One region of the Micromonospora sp. NPDC023888 genome, then DNA from elsewhere that is predicted to be linked to it. Evidence: riboswitches for the same ligand, from Rfam matches in the RefSeq annotation. Region 1 holds a riboswitch; the other holds the start of a gene.
The links. A riboswitch is a leader RNA that binds a small molecule or an ion and turns the genes downstream of it on or off. The one in region 1 is predicted to bind cobalamin.

Region 1 (7,077 bases):
GCCCCTACCCGTGGACAGGTCCGGCACGAGCAGGTGCCGGGCGGTGGCTCGGGCGGCGCTGCGCCGACGCCACCAGAGGACGACCCCGCCGAGCGCCATCACCCACAGCCAGCTCGCGGCCAGCTCCGAATAGTGCTCGCCCACCGTGCCCAGGTGCAGGTGGCGGTGCAGGTCGTCAAGCCACGTCGCGGCCGGCGTGGAACCGAACCAGGTGGTGAGCTGCCCCTGCGACCCGGCGGTGTACGGGTTGATGTAGACGGTGTGCTGCTTCTCGCCGAGTTCCGGCAGGGAGAACACCACCCGGGTGCTCCGGTCGCCGTCGCCGGGCTGCACGGCGGCGATGGTGCCGGCGGGGTGCGCGTTGCGTGCGGCCCCGACCTGCTCGGCCAACGGGAGCTGACGCTCACCCACCTGGGCGACTGTCAACTTGTCCCCGTAGAGGAGCGAGTCGAGTTGCGGGGTCGTGGTGTAGGCGAGCCCGGTCAGCGCGGCGACCACCAGGAACGGGGCGACGAGAATGCCGGCGTAGAAGTGCAGCCGCAGCAGCAGCGCGCCGAACGGTGACGGGCGTCGGGGCGGCCGGGCGGGTTTCTCGGGTGTGGACGGCTCCGGCGTCGACGTGCCGGACAACTCGGTGAGAGACATGGTGATCCGATCGGAAGAGTCGGGAAGCACCCGAAGGCATCTCCCGTACTGGTCTGGTCGCCCGGTGGTGTGTCGCGTCGGCCCTTGTCTGGTAGTCGGGTCACCGACGCCGCCGGTTCCCAGGAACTGGGGACGGTCGAATCCGCTGGTGACGTGATGAGGTGACGCGACCGCGCGAGAGCGGGTCGGGTCAGCGACGGGCGGCCCGCCGCCACCGCAGCCCGGCCGCCACCACGACGAGGCCGGCCAGCGCGGCACCCGCGACGAGTACGCCGGCACCCGGGCCGCCGGCGGTCTCCACCACTGCGGCGGCGGACGGGGTGGCCGCCGACGTACCGGCGTCGGCGACCGGCGCGGCGCTGGACGCCGGGTCGGCCACGGTGAACGGGTACGACCCCTGAACCGGGTGCCCGTCGGCGGAGACGACCCGGTAGGCGACCGTGTACCTGCCGTTGGGCAGTGTGTCGGTCACCTCGACCGTGCTCGTGGCCCCGGCGACCACCGGCTCGCCGGTGGCGAGCTTCCGCCTGGCGGCGTCGGTGAGCACGATAGTGGTGAACGTGGGGTCGAGCCGCTGCATGAATTCCAGGGCGATCTCGGTCGGCGCGCTCGACAGGGTCGCGTCCCGAGCCGGCGTCGACGACCTGAGCGAGTTGTGCGCCCAGGCCGGGGCGGCCGGGACGAGCAGCGCCACGAGGACGGCGAGCACCGCCGCGCCGAGCCGGACGGCGGTGGGGCGGGGCGGCGGCCCGGGCACGGCGGCCTCTCCGGTGGTCATCCGAGCACCTGCTCGCCGATCCAGCCACCCGGCGGGCATCCCGGTGGGATGGCGAACACGGCGGACCCGATCGGCGTGGTCCATTCGTTGAGCAGGTCCCGCTCGGCCAGCCGGCGTTGGATGGGCAGGAACTGCCGGGCGACGTCGGCCTGGTACGAGGTGAAGATCAACCCGCTGTCGGCGTGACCCTCGGCTGTCGGCACACCGTCGTAGTTGTAGGGCCGGCGCAGGATCTTCAGCCGGTCGTCGGTGACCCGGGCACGGGTGAGGTGGGAGAAGTCGGGGATGACGGTGAGCCCGTCGGGGCCGGTGGCGGCGAAGTCGGGCTCGTCGTGTTCGGCGGTGCCGGTGAGGGGTGCGCCGGTGTCGAGCCGCCGCCCGATGGCGAGTTCGCGGTCGGCGCGGCCGAGCAGGTCCCAGGTCTCCATGTTCATGCTGATGCGCCGCACCACCACCGTGGTGCTGTCGCGCAGCCACGCCGGGCCGTCCGGCACCCAGAGGGCGGTGTCCAACGGGATGCCGGGCCGGGGGTTTGCCGTGCCGTCGAGTTGGCCGAACAGGTTGCGCTGCGTGTGGCCGCCCGGCTCGACGCCCGGGCTGCGCCGGAAACCCCGCTGGACCCACCGGACGGTGGCGAAGGGCCGACTGTCCTTGATCAGGACCCGTTGGGCGTGGGCGACGGTGACCGCGTCGTCCGCGCAGATCTGCACCAGCAGGTCACCGCCGGACCAGGCCGGTTGGAGCCGGTCGACGCGGAACGAGGGCAGGTCGCCGACCGAGGCCGGCCGCCGATCGTCGACACCTGCGGCCCGGTACAGGCCGGGCCCGAAGCCGAAGGTCACGGTCAGCCGTGCCGGCAGCAGCCCGAGTTCGGCCTCGGTGTCGGCAAGCGCGGGTTGACCCTGGGTGAGCCGGGCCGCGTCGTCGGTGAGCAGCCGCAGCATCCGACCCAGCGCGGCCCGGTCGGTGCCGGCCCGCAGGGTCAACGCGACGAACGCCGCGTGCGCCTGCGGTTCGGTGGCGACCCCGGCCTGCCGGGCACCGTGGAACGGCTCGACCAGGCCGCCCACGCTCGCCGCCAGCGTCGTGTCGACGGCGGTCACCGACGATGGCTCGGCCTTCCCGGCGCGGGTCACGGCGATCGCGGTCCCGCCGGCCACGGCGCCGCCGGCGGCGAGAGCCCCGCCGGTGAGCAGGCCACGCCTGCTCACCGGCCGGACGGGCGACGTCCCGGTCACGATGCCGGACTCATGCTCATCCCCGGCGTCGCGCTCGTGCCGGGCATGGGCTCCCCGTGGCCGGGGGCGTAGCTCTCCTGCGCGCCGGTGAACGGCTTGGCCACCGCGCGGAACTGCTGGGTCCGACCGTCGGCGAAGGTCAGGGTGACTGTCAACTCGTCGCCGGCCTGAACGGGCTTGGTGAGGTTCATCAGCATCAGGTGGTCGCCACCGGGCTCCAACGCGTGCGTGCCCTTGGCCTTGATCACGATGCCGCCCTGCTTCGGCCGCATGACCATCTTGCCGTCCTCCATGGCCATCTCGTGCAGCTCCATCGGCGACACCGAGGTCGTGGCGCTTGTCACCGTGACATCGCTGTCGCCGTCGTTGACCAGGGTCCCGAAGGCCGCCGTCATTCCCTTGTCGGCCGCCTTCACCCACGGGTCCCGAACGCCGAGCACACCGGCGTCCGAGTTGGCCGAGACCGACGCGGACGGGCCTGGCTGCGCCGCCGACGAAGCGTCGGACGAGTCGCAACCGGCGGCGCCCAGCGCCAGGATCGCGGCGGCGAGGACGGTGGCCGAGCGGTGTGAACCGAGCGGGCTGGTGGTGCGCATGTGTTCTTCCTCCGATGATTGCTGCTGGCTGGATGGTCGGCCGCAGCGGGGAGAAAGTTCCGGTCTCAGGGCACGTTGATCGTGAACTCCGCGGTGTGCACCTTGCCGCCGACCTGGAAGTCGAAGAACGCCCGGTACCGGCCCGAACTCGGGGCGGTCAGCCAGAACTTGACCGACCCGTCGACCAGCTCCGGCTCGGGGTGGACGTGCACGTACCCGAGGTCGCCCTCGCGGACGACGACCAGGTGCCCGTACGCGCCCAGGTACGGCTCCAACCGCACCGGTACGGTCGGGTCGGCGCTGACCTGGAAGTGCATCGGCGCCGTCACCCCCACCGTCGGGGTGCCGTTCATCGACACCGTGTACGGCCCGGCCGTCGCCTGGGCCTGCACCGGCGGCAGCGCCGTCGGGGTGTGCGCGCCGGGCACGGTGTGGTCCACGCCCAGCACGAGAGGAAGCTGCGCGCCGTTGGTCGCGGTGACGGAGAAGTCGGCGTAGACGCGGTAACCGCCGGGCCGGGCCAGCGTCAGGGGGACGCTCCAGGTGCCGTCGGACGCCATCGTCGGATGCAGGTGCTGGTAGCCGGACAGGTCACGGCCGACCACGATCAGGTGCAACGGCTTCTCGTGGACGACAGCGAAGCGGGTCGCCGGCTGCCTGTCGGTCCCGACGATGCGGAAGCGGTAGTCGGCGCGTACCCCGGGCGGTTGGGACCGCTCCAGCGGTTGCAGGGTGTACCCGCCGGCGCTGACCGTCGTCCCGGTCGCCAGCGTCTCGCCCGTAGCGGCGTCACCGCGATGCGTGTGCGGCCCGGTGCCCGCCGGGTGTTGGTGCCCGTCGGTCGCGGAGCCCACCTGCCCCGAGGCGGGCGGACCGCCCGCGGGCTGTCGGGCGTCGCGGTTCGCCGGGTTCTCGTCGCCGGTCCCGATGCGGGCCAGCCCGAACCCGGCCAGCAGAGCGATCACCAGCCCGCCGACGAACAGCGCCAGCTGGGTGTTGCTCAGCCGGGATCCGGACGTCGCGGCGGCGCGGTCCGGGTCGGGCAGTGCTCCGGGGCCGGTCGTCGGCTCGCCGTCCGTGCTGGTGACGGCCTCCGCCACCTGATCGGTCGGCGTCGGCTCGACCGCGACGCCCGTGCGGGCCGTGACGACCGTGTTGCCCTTTCGCGCCGCCGGCACGGTGGCGGGCCGCCGCTTGCCACCGGCGGTCTTGCCCGCGCCGGCCTTGCCCCCGACGGTCCTGTCCCCGGCGGCCTTGCTCCCGACGCTCCTGCCCGCGCCGGCCTTGTTCGTGGAACGGCCGCCACCGCCGCGTCGACCGGAGGTCGCCGGCGAGGTGCGGCCCCGGCCGGTGGATGCCGATCGGCGACGCCAGACGACGAACCCGGCCACCGCCCCGGCCGCCACGATCGCCACCGCCCAGCCGGCCCAGGCCGGTGCTCCGGATCCGCTCTCCTCGGTCGACCCGGTCGACGGGCCCGCCGCAGCCGGCGGGGTCGACGGATCGTCCGCAGTGGTCGGCACCGCGGAGGCCTGCCCGGACGTGCCGTGCTGCTCGGCGGCGGCGACCAGCGCCGGGTCCGGTTGGGTCGACGGCGGGGTCCACCCCTGTGGCGCCGCCGTCACCCGCCCGTCGTAGCGGAAGGTCAGGGTGCCCCGTACGGCGTCGCCGTCCGAGGCGAGCGACAGGTAGCTCACCGAATACTGGCCCTTGGCGGGCAGGTGGGCGACGGTCACCACCGCAGGGAACCCCGTCGTGTACTCCCGTGGCTCGAACTGCCCGTTGACCAGGAAGTACTCCCGTACCGGCTTCTCCAGGGGCTTCGGTTCCCCCTGCGACCAGCCGTTGTCGACCCGGGTGCCGCCCGGGGCGGTGATCGTGAAGAACGCGTTGGCGGCGGCCTTCTCGGTGAAGTAGAGCCGCACCTCCGTCAACGGCTCGCGCACCGTGGCGCCGCTCGCCGGTGTGGACATGGCAAGAGTCCCGTGAGCTGCGGCGGGTTGGGCGGACGCGAGGAGGGCGACCGCCGAGGCGAGGAGGAACGCGAGGAGGCCCGAGACCACCCGCCCGCAAGTCTGGGGGAGACGACGCATCTGGATATCCTCACCGCCGCGAGACTTTTTTCAAGAGGTGGCGATCTTCTTCCTCGATTGACAAAAGTTGACGATGACGCCGTACGCCACCGCAGCAGGACGCCCCGGGCGGACAGATTCCCTGGCCAGCTATGCTCGCCGGCGGCGCTGGTTCGCCCCGTCGTGACCGGCGGGGCGTCGTAAGAGGGAACCCGGTGAAAATCCGGGGCTGCCCCGCAGCGGTGAGTGGGAACGACAGCCGTCATCAGCACTGGGCCAACGGCCCGGGAAGCGACGGCCAGTAGGGGACCGGCACGACCGGTCAGGCCCGCGAGTCCGAAGACCTGCCGGCGCCGCGTACACAACCGTGTGCGCTGCCGTCGGCCTCGCGGGTGGGCTGAGCGGGTGACGGGCCGTGCGTGCGCGGCCACGTCCTCGTCAGCGTGTGTCCGCGACCCGGCGGTGTGGTTTCCCGAGGGACGGACTACCGCTGTGCACGACACCACCACGATCGCCGGCCGCGCGCCGTCGGCGTCGCACCTGACCCTTTCGCAGATCATGGACCAGCACCACACCAACCTGATGGGTACGGTGCACGGCGGCCGGATCCTCAACCTCATCGACTCCGTCGCCGGTGTGGTCGCCGCCCGGCACTCCGACGGCCCGGCGGTGACCGCCGCGATCGACGAGACGGCGTTCCTCCGCGCGGTGCGGGTCGGTGACGTCGTGCACGTCGACGCCCGGATCACCTGGGCCGGGCGCAGCTCGATGGAGGTGGCCGTCAAGGTGACCGCCGACCGGTGGGACCGGGCGGTGCCGCCCACCGACGTGGCAACCGCGCACCTGGTCATGGTCGCCATCGACGACGACGGCCAGCCTCGTACCGTGCCACCGCTGCTGCCGGAGACGGACGGGGACCGGCGTCGCTACCGGGAGGCGGAGATCCGCCGGGAGCACCGGCTGGCGCTGCGACGCGCGCTGCTCGACGGTGCCGACGACGGCTGAGGCGCGCCTCGGTCCGCCCGATGCGGCGCGGGCCGGTCCGCGGAAGCCGCCCCGCCGTCGATCTGGTCGGATAGCGTCCACCTGAAGCCCCCTCGATCACGGAGAGTGTGGATGGTATGCGCGCTGCGGTGCTGCGGGAGTTCGACGTTCCGCTGACAGTCGAGGAGATCGCTCAACCCACCCCCGAGCGCGGGCAGGTGCTGGTGCGGATCGTCGCCAGCGGGGTCAACCCGCTCGACACGAAGATCCAGGCGGGAAAGGCCGCGCACGCGCGCATCCAGCTTCCCGCGGTGCTCGGCCTGGACGTTGCCGGCGTCGTCGCGGCGGTCGGCGCGGAGGTGACCGACTTCGCGCCGGGGGACGAGGTGTACGGGCTGTGCGGGGGCGTGGGCGACCTCCAGGGTTCGCTCGCCGAGTACGCCGCCGTGGACGCCCGGCTCCTGGCCCGCAAGCCGAACACACTCTCGATGCGGGAGGCCGCCGCGTTGCCCCTGGCGGCGATCACCGCCTGGGAGGGGCTCGTCGACCGGGCCGGAGTCCGAGCCGGGCAGAAGGTGCTGGTGCACGGCGGCGCCGGTGGTGTCGGATACGTGAGCGTCCAACTCGCCCAGGCGTGCGGCGCCGAGGCGTACGCCACGGGCGGGCCGGCGAGCATGCCGCTGATCGAGAGCCTGGGCGCGGTGCCGATCGACTACACCTCGACGAGCGTCGAGGAGTACGTGCAGACGTACACCGGGGGCGAG
Region 2 (7,077 bases), on a different contig from region 1:
CGCTGGTGCCCCACACGGTCAACCCCACCGAGCGGGGGTACGCCCCGGTGTCGGCGAGGTGCCGGGCCAGCAGCGAGTCCGCGAGGGCCACCCCGACGTCCCAGGCGTTGCGGCTGGGAATGGCCTTCGGGTCGACGGAGTAGAAGTTGCGGCCGGTGGGCAGCACGTTGACCAGGCCCCTGGTGGGTGAGCCGGACGGGCCGGGCGGCACGAACCGTCCGTCGAGCGCGCCGAGGGTGTTGGTCAGCTCGTCGGTGGTGCGGTCCAGCCGGGGCACCAGCTCGGTGGCGGCGAAGTGCAGCACGGCGGCGACGTCCGGGATCAGCTCGCCGGTCACCTCGACGACCACGGCGTCGACCGCGTCCACTGCCCAGTCCAGGGTCTCCATGCCGACGACCAGCCGCCGGGCGAGCGCCTCGATCAGGTCGATCGCGTCGGCGGCGGTGCCGGCCGGCCCGTCCACCACGTCGGTGAGCGCCGTGGGCACCGTCAGTCGGGTCCCCGGTGCCGCGAGCAGCGCCTGCTCGTCGAGGGAGTACGCGACGGCGAGCGCCTGCCGCAGGCCGGGCAGGGCGCGGGCGCCGCCCCAGATCTGGGGTGCGCGCAGCACCGCGAGGACCAGGTTGACCCGCGGTTCACCGGTGGGCGCGTCGGCGAGGATGTGCAGCCCGTCGCGGATCTGCACGTCCTTGACCTCGCAGAGGTACCCGTCGAGGTGCAGCACGAAGTTGTCGAAGTCGTCCGCGTCGGGCAACGCCTCGGCGTGCAGGTCGTGGTGCAGTTCGGCGGCGCGCACCAGGTCCCAGATCTGCGCCCGCACGGTGGGCACCTTCGCCGGGTCGAGGGCCTGCACTGTGGCGTACTCGTCGAGCAGTTGCTCCAGTTTGGCCAGGTCGCCGTAGGTTTCGGCGCGGGCCATCGGCGGCACCAGGTGGTCGATCACCACGGCGTGCGCCCGACGCTTGGCCTGGGTGCCCTCGCCCGGGTCGTTGACGATGAACGGGTAGACCAGCGGCAGGTCACCGAGGACCGCGTCGGGCGCGCAGTCGGCGGCCAGGCCGAGGCCCTTGCCGGGCAGCCATTCGAGGGTGCCGTGTTTGCCCAGGTGCACCACGGCGTCCGCGCCGAAGCCGCCGTCGGCGACCGGCGCGGCCAGCCAGCGGTACGCGGCCAGGTAGTGGTGGCTCGGCGGCAGGTCCGGGTCGTGGTAGATGGCGATCGGGTTCTCCCCGAAGCCGCGGGGCGGCTGGATCAGCAGCACCACGTTGCCGAAGCGCAGCCCGGCGAGCACGATGTCGCCGCCCTCGGTGTAGAGCTGGCCGGGCGGCTCACCCCAGTGCTCCCGCATCCGCTCGCGCAGCTCGGCCGGGACCTGGTCGAACCAGCGCCGGTAGGTGTGCCCCGGAATCCGGGCCTCGGCGCCGGCCAACTGTTCCGGGGTGAGCCATTCCACGTCGTGACCCCCGGCGGCGATCAGCGCGTGGATCAGCGCGTCCCCGTCGGCGGGCGGCGGCGCGTCGCCCAGGTCATAGCCGTCCTCGGCCAGCGCGGCGAACAACCGGACCGCCGAGACCGGGGTGTCCAGCCCGACGGCGTTGCCGACCCGGGAGTGCTTGGTGGGGTACGAACTGAGCACCACGGCGACCCGCTTGTCGGGGTTCGGCAGGTACCGCAGCCGGGCGTGGCGCACCGCGATGCCGGCGACCCGGGCGGCCCGCTCGGGATCGGCGGCGTAGACCGAGAGGCCGTCCGGGTCGATCTGCTTGAACGAAAACGGCACGGTGATGATCCGGCCGTCGAACTCGGGGATGGCCACCTGCATCGCCGCGTCCAACGGGGACAGTCCGGCGTCGCTGCCGGCCCACTGCTCACGGGTGCTGGTCAGGCAGAGCGCCTGGATGATCGGCACCTCCAGGGCGGCCAGTGCGCCGACGTCCCAGGCGTCCTCGTCGCCGCCCCCGGAGGCGTCCGCGGCGACCGCTCCGCCGGCCGCGAGCACGGTGACCAGCAGCGCGTCGCAGCGGGTGAAGAGCCCGAGCGGGCCCGCGCTCGCGGTCAGCCCGCGCAGCGAGCCGCAGAAGATCGGCAGCGGGTTGCCGCCGGCTTTGTGGACCGCGTCCGCGAGCACGTCGACGAAGTCGGTGTTGCCGGCGAGCGCGTGTGCCCGGTAGAAGACGATCCCCACGGTGGGCTGTTCCGGATTGGTGGGGTACTCGCGGTGCACGCCGTACGCCGGAGTCGGTGCGGGCGGGGCGAACCCCTCGCCGGTGAGCAGCACCGTGTCGGAGAGGAACCGGGCCAACTGTCCGAGGTTGTCCGGCCCACCCTCGACCAGGTACGCCAGGGCCTGGGTGACGACCCCGGACGGCACCGTGGAGATGGCCATCAGCTCCGCGTCGGGCAGCGCCTCGCCGCCGAGCACGACAGTCGGCACACCGGTGGCGAGCACCGCGGCGAGGCCGTCCGGCCACGCCTGTCGACCGCCGAGCAGGCGTACGACGACGAGGGCGACCCCGTCGAGCAGGGCGGGCACCTCGTCGGCGGCGACCCGCGTGGGGTTGGCGAGCCGGTAGTCGGCGCCGCTGGCGCGGGCGGCCAGCAGGTCGGTGTCGGCGGTGGAGAGCAGCAGGATGCGCACGGCAGGCTCCGGAGAGTGACGCCCTGACCGCCACGGGGGCGACCTGGACGAAGCGGGTGGGTGCGGCGTCAGCCGGTACGACGGCGCGGCCGAGCTCGCCGACGCGGACGTCGGGGGCCGGTCAGCGCCGCGCGCTCAGCTCAGTGGGACCGGTGGCCGGCGCGGTCGACCTGGCGCACGCCGACGAGGCCGGCCCGGAGCGTACGGGCGCGGCCGGTCGCGGGCGCGGTGCGGCGCCCACGAAACCTGTCGTGGCGATGGTCATCGGTGAATGCGACGCCGTGCGTCATCGGGTCCTCCTCGGGTGTCCACGCCCTGGGGCACATCCCGACGGCCGAAGTATCCTGGCTTCCGGATCGACGCTCTCCCCCGGCCTTCCAGCCGCAGACACACGGCCGTGACTCACGAGGGGGGATCGCTCCCCGGTGACAGTGGCGGGACCGCGTCGGATTCGCACCGACTTCCTTCACTGCCGTCAGGCCGCGAATGCTGCCACACCGCCGCGCCGCCGGTCAACGCCGGTCCGACCCCGCCAGCCGGACGGCACTCATCGAGCTTCAGCGATTGGCGCGAGCGCGACTCCGCACGGAGCAATGCCCCACATCAATGCCCGACGTCCTTTGCTCTGCTTACCCATGTGCACCGGACACGGAGCGTCACCGGTGCCGATAGGTAAGCAGAGCAAAGGACGTCCGAATGAACTCTGACCTGCGCCGATCATCCGGCAGGGCGGTGCCGGCCGACGCCCTCACCGAGGACGGGTGACCGCCGGATCAGCGTCCGCGATCAATCCCTGGGGCGATCACCATCGTCGCCATGCGATTCCGCCACCTCGCCGGCCGGGTCTGACTCTGTCCGGGCGATCCGGACCGGAGGCGCTCCGGGCCGGCGTCGCCGTCGTGGCCGACGAGCGCGGCAGTGTGATGATCGACGCCGGACAGCGCCCCCGGGCACGCCCCCGGCTGCCTGAGCAGACGAGCCTCAGCGGGCGTGCCGCTCCGGGTGGGCCCGGCTCCAGGCACGCATCCGTTCCGGGTAGCCGGTGCGGCCCGCCTCGTACAGCGGCACCGCGTGTTTGCGGGCGATGGATCCCGCGGCTCGCGGCGTGCCGGTGCGGCGCCGGATCCACTCCCCGTCGTGGGCGACCGCCACCACCGTGGTGTCCGTGGCGGTGGTCTCCGGCTCCAGGTAGAACTCCACCCCGCGCCGGCTGGCGACGAACTCCTCCAGCGCGGCGAGGTCCTCGCGGGTCGCCTCCCGGTCCAGCTTCGTCGGGGTCGCCTCGACACCCCGCGACCGGCGATTGAACCAGCTCATGCCCCACCCCTTCCCTCGACGCCCCTCCAGTGCAGCACCGAATCCTGGCAATACGCTGCACGCCGGGTGGGAGACAGCTGATCCGACGGGGCTGGAACCCGCGGCGGGTGAGCGGTGTCATGAGTGTGACCCGAACGGAGGTTCCCCTGGACGACGACGCGCTCGTCACCCGCGCTCGCTCCGGCGACCTGGAGGCGTACGACCTCCTGGTCGCCCGGCACACCGCGTCCGCGTACCGGACGGCGATGCTGCTCGGCGCGGGCTCGGACTCCGAGGACGTCATCCAGGAGGCGTTCGTGAAGGCGTACCGCAAGTTGTCCCGTTATCGGGGTGAGTCGTCCTTCCGGTCCTGGTTGCTCGCGATCGTCGCCAACGAGACCCGCAACCTGCACCGGTCCCGCGGCCGGCGCGACGGGCTGGTCCTGCGCGCCGCGGCGGCGGACCCGACGTCGGAGATCGCCGAGGACGGTGCGGTGGGAGCGGTCCTCGCCGGGGAGCGCCGCGCCGCGCTGGTGCAGGCCCTGCGTCAACTTCCGGTACGGGACCGCGAGGTGATCGTCTGCCGGTTCTTCCTCGACCTCAGCGAGGAGGAGACGGTGGCGGCGCTGGGCTGTCCTCGGGGCACTGTGAAGTCGCGCACGTCCCGGGCCCTGGCGAAGCTTCGCGGCCTGCTCGACCGGGAGGAGGTCCGGCATGGGTGACCTCGAACGGGAACTGCGCGACCTGTCGGTCTGGCTGGAGACGCCCGAGCCGCCCGACGTGCGCGCCCAGGTCCGTGGACGGCTGCACCGGCCGGTGCGGCGGTGGCGCCCGCTCGCCGCGGCGGCGCTCGTCGCCCTGCTCGTGGCGGTGTTTCCGCCGACCCGTGCCGCCGTCGCGGACGCGGTCACCGGGCTGCTGCGCTTTGCCGGCGTCAGCATCGCCGTCTCGTCCGCGCCGACGCTGCCCGGTGGCGTGGCGTCGCCGTTGCCGGCGCAGCGGGTCGCCGGTCTGGACGAGGCACAACGTTCGGTACGGTTCCCGATCCGCCTACCGGCGAAGCTGGGTCCGCCCGAGCGGGTGCTGGTCGCCGACCCCGATCCCACCGGCGCCTGCCGGGTCGCGACGCTGCTCTACGACGGCGGCGCGCTGCGCGTCGACGCGTTCGACGGTCGCCTCAACCTGTCCTTCCACAAGGAGGTCACACCGCCGGGAGTGGAGTGGGTGCAGGTCAACGACGACTTCGCGGTGTGGGTCGACGGCCCGCACGTGCTGTCGTACGTGGACCGCTCCGGAGCGGTCCACAAGGAGAGCGCCCGACTCGCCGCCTCGACCCTGATCTGGCAGGACGCCGGCGTGAGCTACCGGCTTGAGGGCGCCGTCACCAGGGCCGAGGCGATCGAGATCGCCCGCTCACTGCGCTAGGGAACCTGACGGGCGCGGCCGGTGTCCTGAAGATGCGACGAGTCGTCGACGCGTACCGGAGGGGTCGAGATGGGTTTCTGGGGCAGGTTGCCGTTGGCGGCATCGGTGGTTCTGTTGGCGGGGTGCACGGCCGCGACCGGCGGCGGGTCGGCCGCGCCGACCGCCACCACGGCAGGCGTCGCGAGCACGGCGAGCGTCGTGGGTAGCCCGAGCGCCGCGACGGGCTGCCATTCGCCTGTCGAGACGGCGTCGCTTCCCGACTGGGCGGACGCCGGGTTCCACGGGACCAGCCGGGGCCCGCACGTCTTCGGCGCGAGGGGCGACATCGTGGCGGTGCTGTTCGCTCACCCACTGCGCCAGGTGCGGAAGGACGGGTCGAACAACAAGATCCTGTGGGTGGCCCGCGCCGCCACGACCTCGCCCGACCCGTCGGCACCGGCGACCCTGGTGATCACCGCGACGCTGGACGGCACCGACACGAGGGTGACCCGGGAGGTCGCCGGCGGTCCGGGTCCGTCGATCATCGACATGCCGCAGGCCGGGTGCTGGCACCTCGACCTGCGCTGGTCCGGGCATACCGACACGATGGACCTGGTCTACGCCCCCTGACCCGTGCCCTTCAGCCGCCTAGGCTGCCGGGCATGCTGAACGACCCGCGAGTGGCGGCGGCCCGCGACAACGCCGAATGGTGCGACATCGTCTGCGGCACCCACGGGCTGGCCGGCCGTACCGACGCCGACGCCTGGTCGGTCCCGCACCGCTCACCACAGTGGTATCCGGACGCGGTCACCCTGCGGCCGGGCGTCGACGCCGTGGCCCTGCTGGCCCGGGTCGACGTGGGGCCCGGCGCGTCGGTGAAGGACAGCTTCGCCGACCTCGACCTGTCCGGGTACGGGTTCCGGGTGCTCTTCGACGCGCAGTGGATTCACCGGCAACCGGGGGCGCCGCCGGCCGACGCACCCCTCAGCCAGGTCGCCACCGCCGACGACCTGGCGGCCTGGGCGGCGGCGCACGGCGGCGGGGAGCTGTTCCGCCCCGCGCTCCTGACCGACCCCCGGGTACGGGTGCTCGCCCGCCACGACGACCGGGGTGCGATCACCGGCGGGGCGGTGCTCACCGGCGGCGGCCCGTGCGGCGTCTCCAACCTGTTCACCCGCACCGACAACCCTCGGGACATCTGGCGCGCGATGTGCGCCACCGTGCCCGGCACGCCGCTGCTCGGCTACGAAACCACAGCGGACCTGGCGGCGGCCCGCGCCGCCGGCTTCAGCACCACCGGTCCGCTCCGCGTCTGGCTGCACGCCTAGGGCATGTTTCATAAGGGCGATCGAGCCGAGGCGGAGTCCGGGCGGCGATCCGGCAAGGCGCGGTTTCGTTCGGATACCGGTGTCGTATCCGGGCGAAACCGCAACGCCGCCGGTCGTCGTCCGGGCCCGCCGCAGGCCGGCCAGTTCCTATGAAACATGCCCTAGCACTCCGGCCGCTGGCCGCACCCACGGACAGCTATGCTGAACGGCATCGGCACCGATCCGGCCATCACCGGGGAGCCTCCGGAAGAACGGGCAGCTCGGCCGCCCCAGTAGACCCGGACGTAGCGACACGTCACGTCGCGAAATGGAGCGGCGCCCGCACCGTCGGGCGCAAGCGGGGTGGTACCGCGGAGTCCTGGCCGTACGCCTGACACTTCGTCCCCGCGTGGGCAGTGACCTGATGCCCGC

Region 2: it holds a riboswitch for cobalamin, as region 1 does, so the genes downstream of both, cobN (cobaltochelatase subunit CobN) here and AB0F61_RS11960 (acyl-CoA thioesterase) in region 1, are expected to answer to the same signal.

What each region holds. Positions count from the first base shown of each region.
Region 1 covers NZ_JBEZZW010000010.1:131,193-138,269, reverse strand. The annotation lists gene AB0F61_RS11985 (PepSY domain-containing protein) at 1-645, opposite strand, end outside; gene AB0F61_RS11980 (copper resistance CopC family protein) at 836-1,423, opposite strand; gene AB0F61_RS11975 (Dyp-type peroxidase) at 1,420-2,661, opposite strand; gene AB0F61_RS11970 (copper chaperone PCu(A)C) at 2,658-3,257, opposite strand; gene AB0F61_RS11965 (copper resistance protein CopC) at 3,323-5,350, opposite strand; cobalamin riboswitch at 5,482-5,696, shown strand; gene AB0F61_RS11960 (acyl-CoA thioesterase) at 5,822-6,334, shown strand; gene AB0F61_RS11955 (zinc-dependent alcohol dehydrogenase family protein) at 6,451-7,077, shown strand, end outside.
Region 2 covers NZ_JBEZZW010000018.1:117,622-124,698, reverse strand. The annotation lists gene cobN (cobaltochelatase subunit CobN) at 1-2,638, opposite strand, end outside; cobalamin riboswitch at 2,976-3,105, opposite strand; gene AB0F61_RS18390 (hypothetical protein) at 3,620-3,955, opposite strand; gene AB0F61_RS18385 (RNA polymerase sigma factor) at 4,075-4,656, shown strand; gene AB0F61_RS18380 (hypothetical protein) at 4,649-5,359, shown strand; gene AB0F61_RS18375 (hypothetical protein) at 5,356-5,685, opposite strand; gene AB0F61_RS18370 (hypothetical protein) at 5,687-5,968, shown strand; gene AB0F61_RS18365 (hypothetical protein) at 6,001-6,666, shown strand.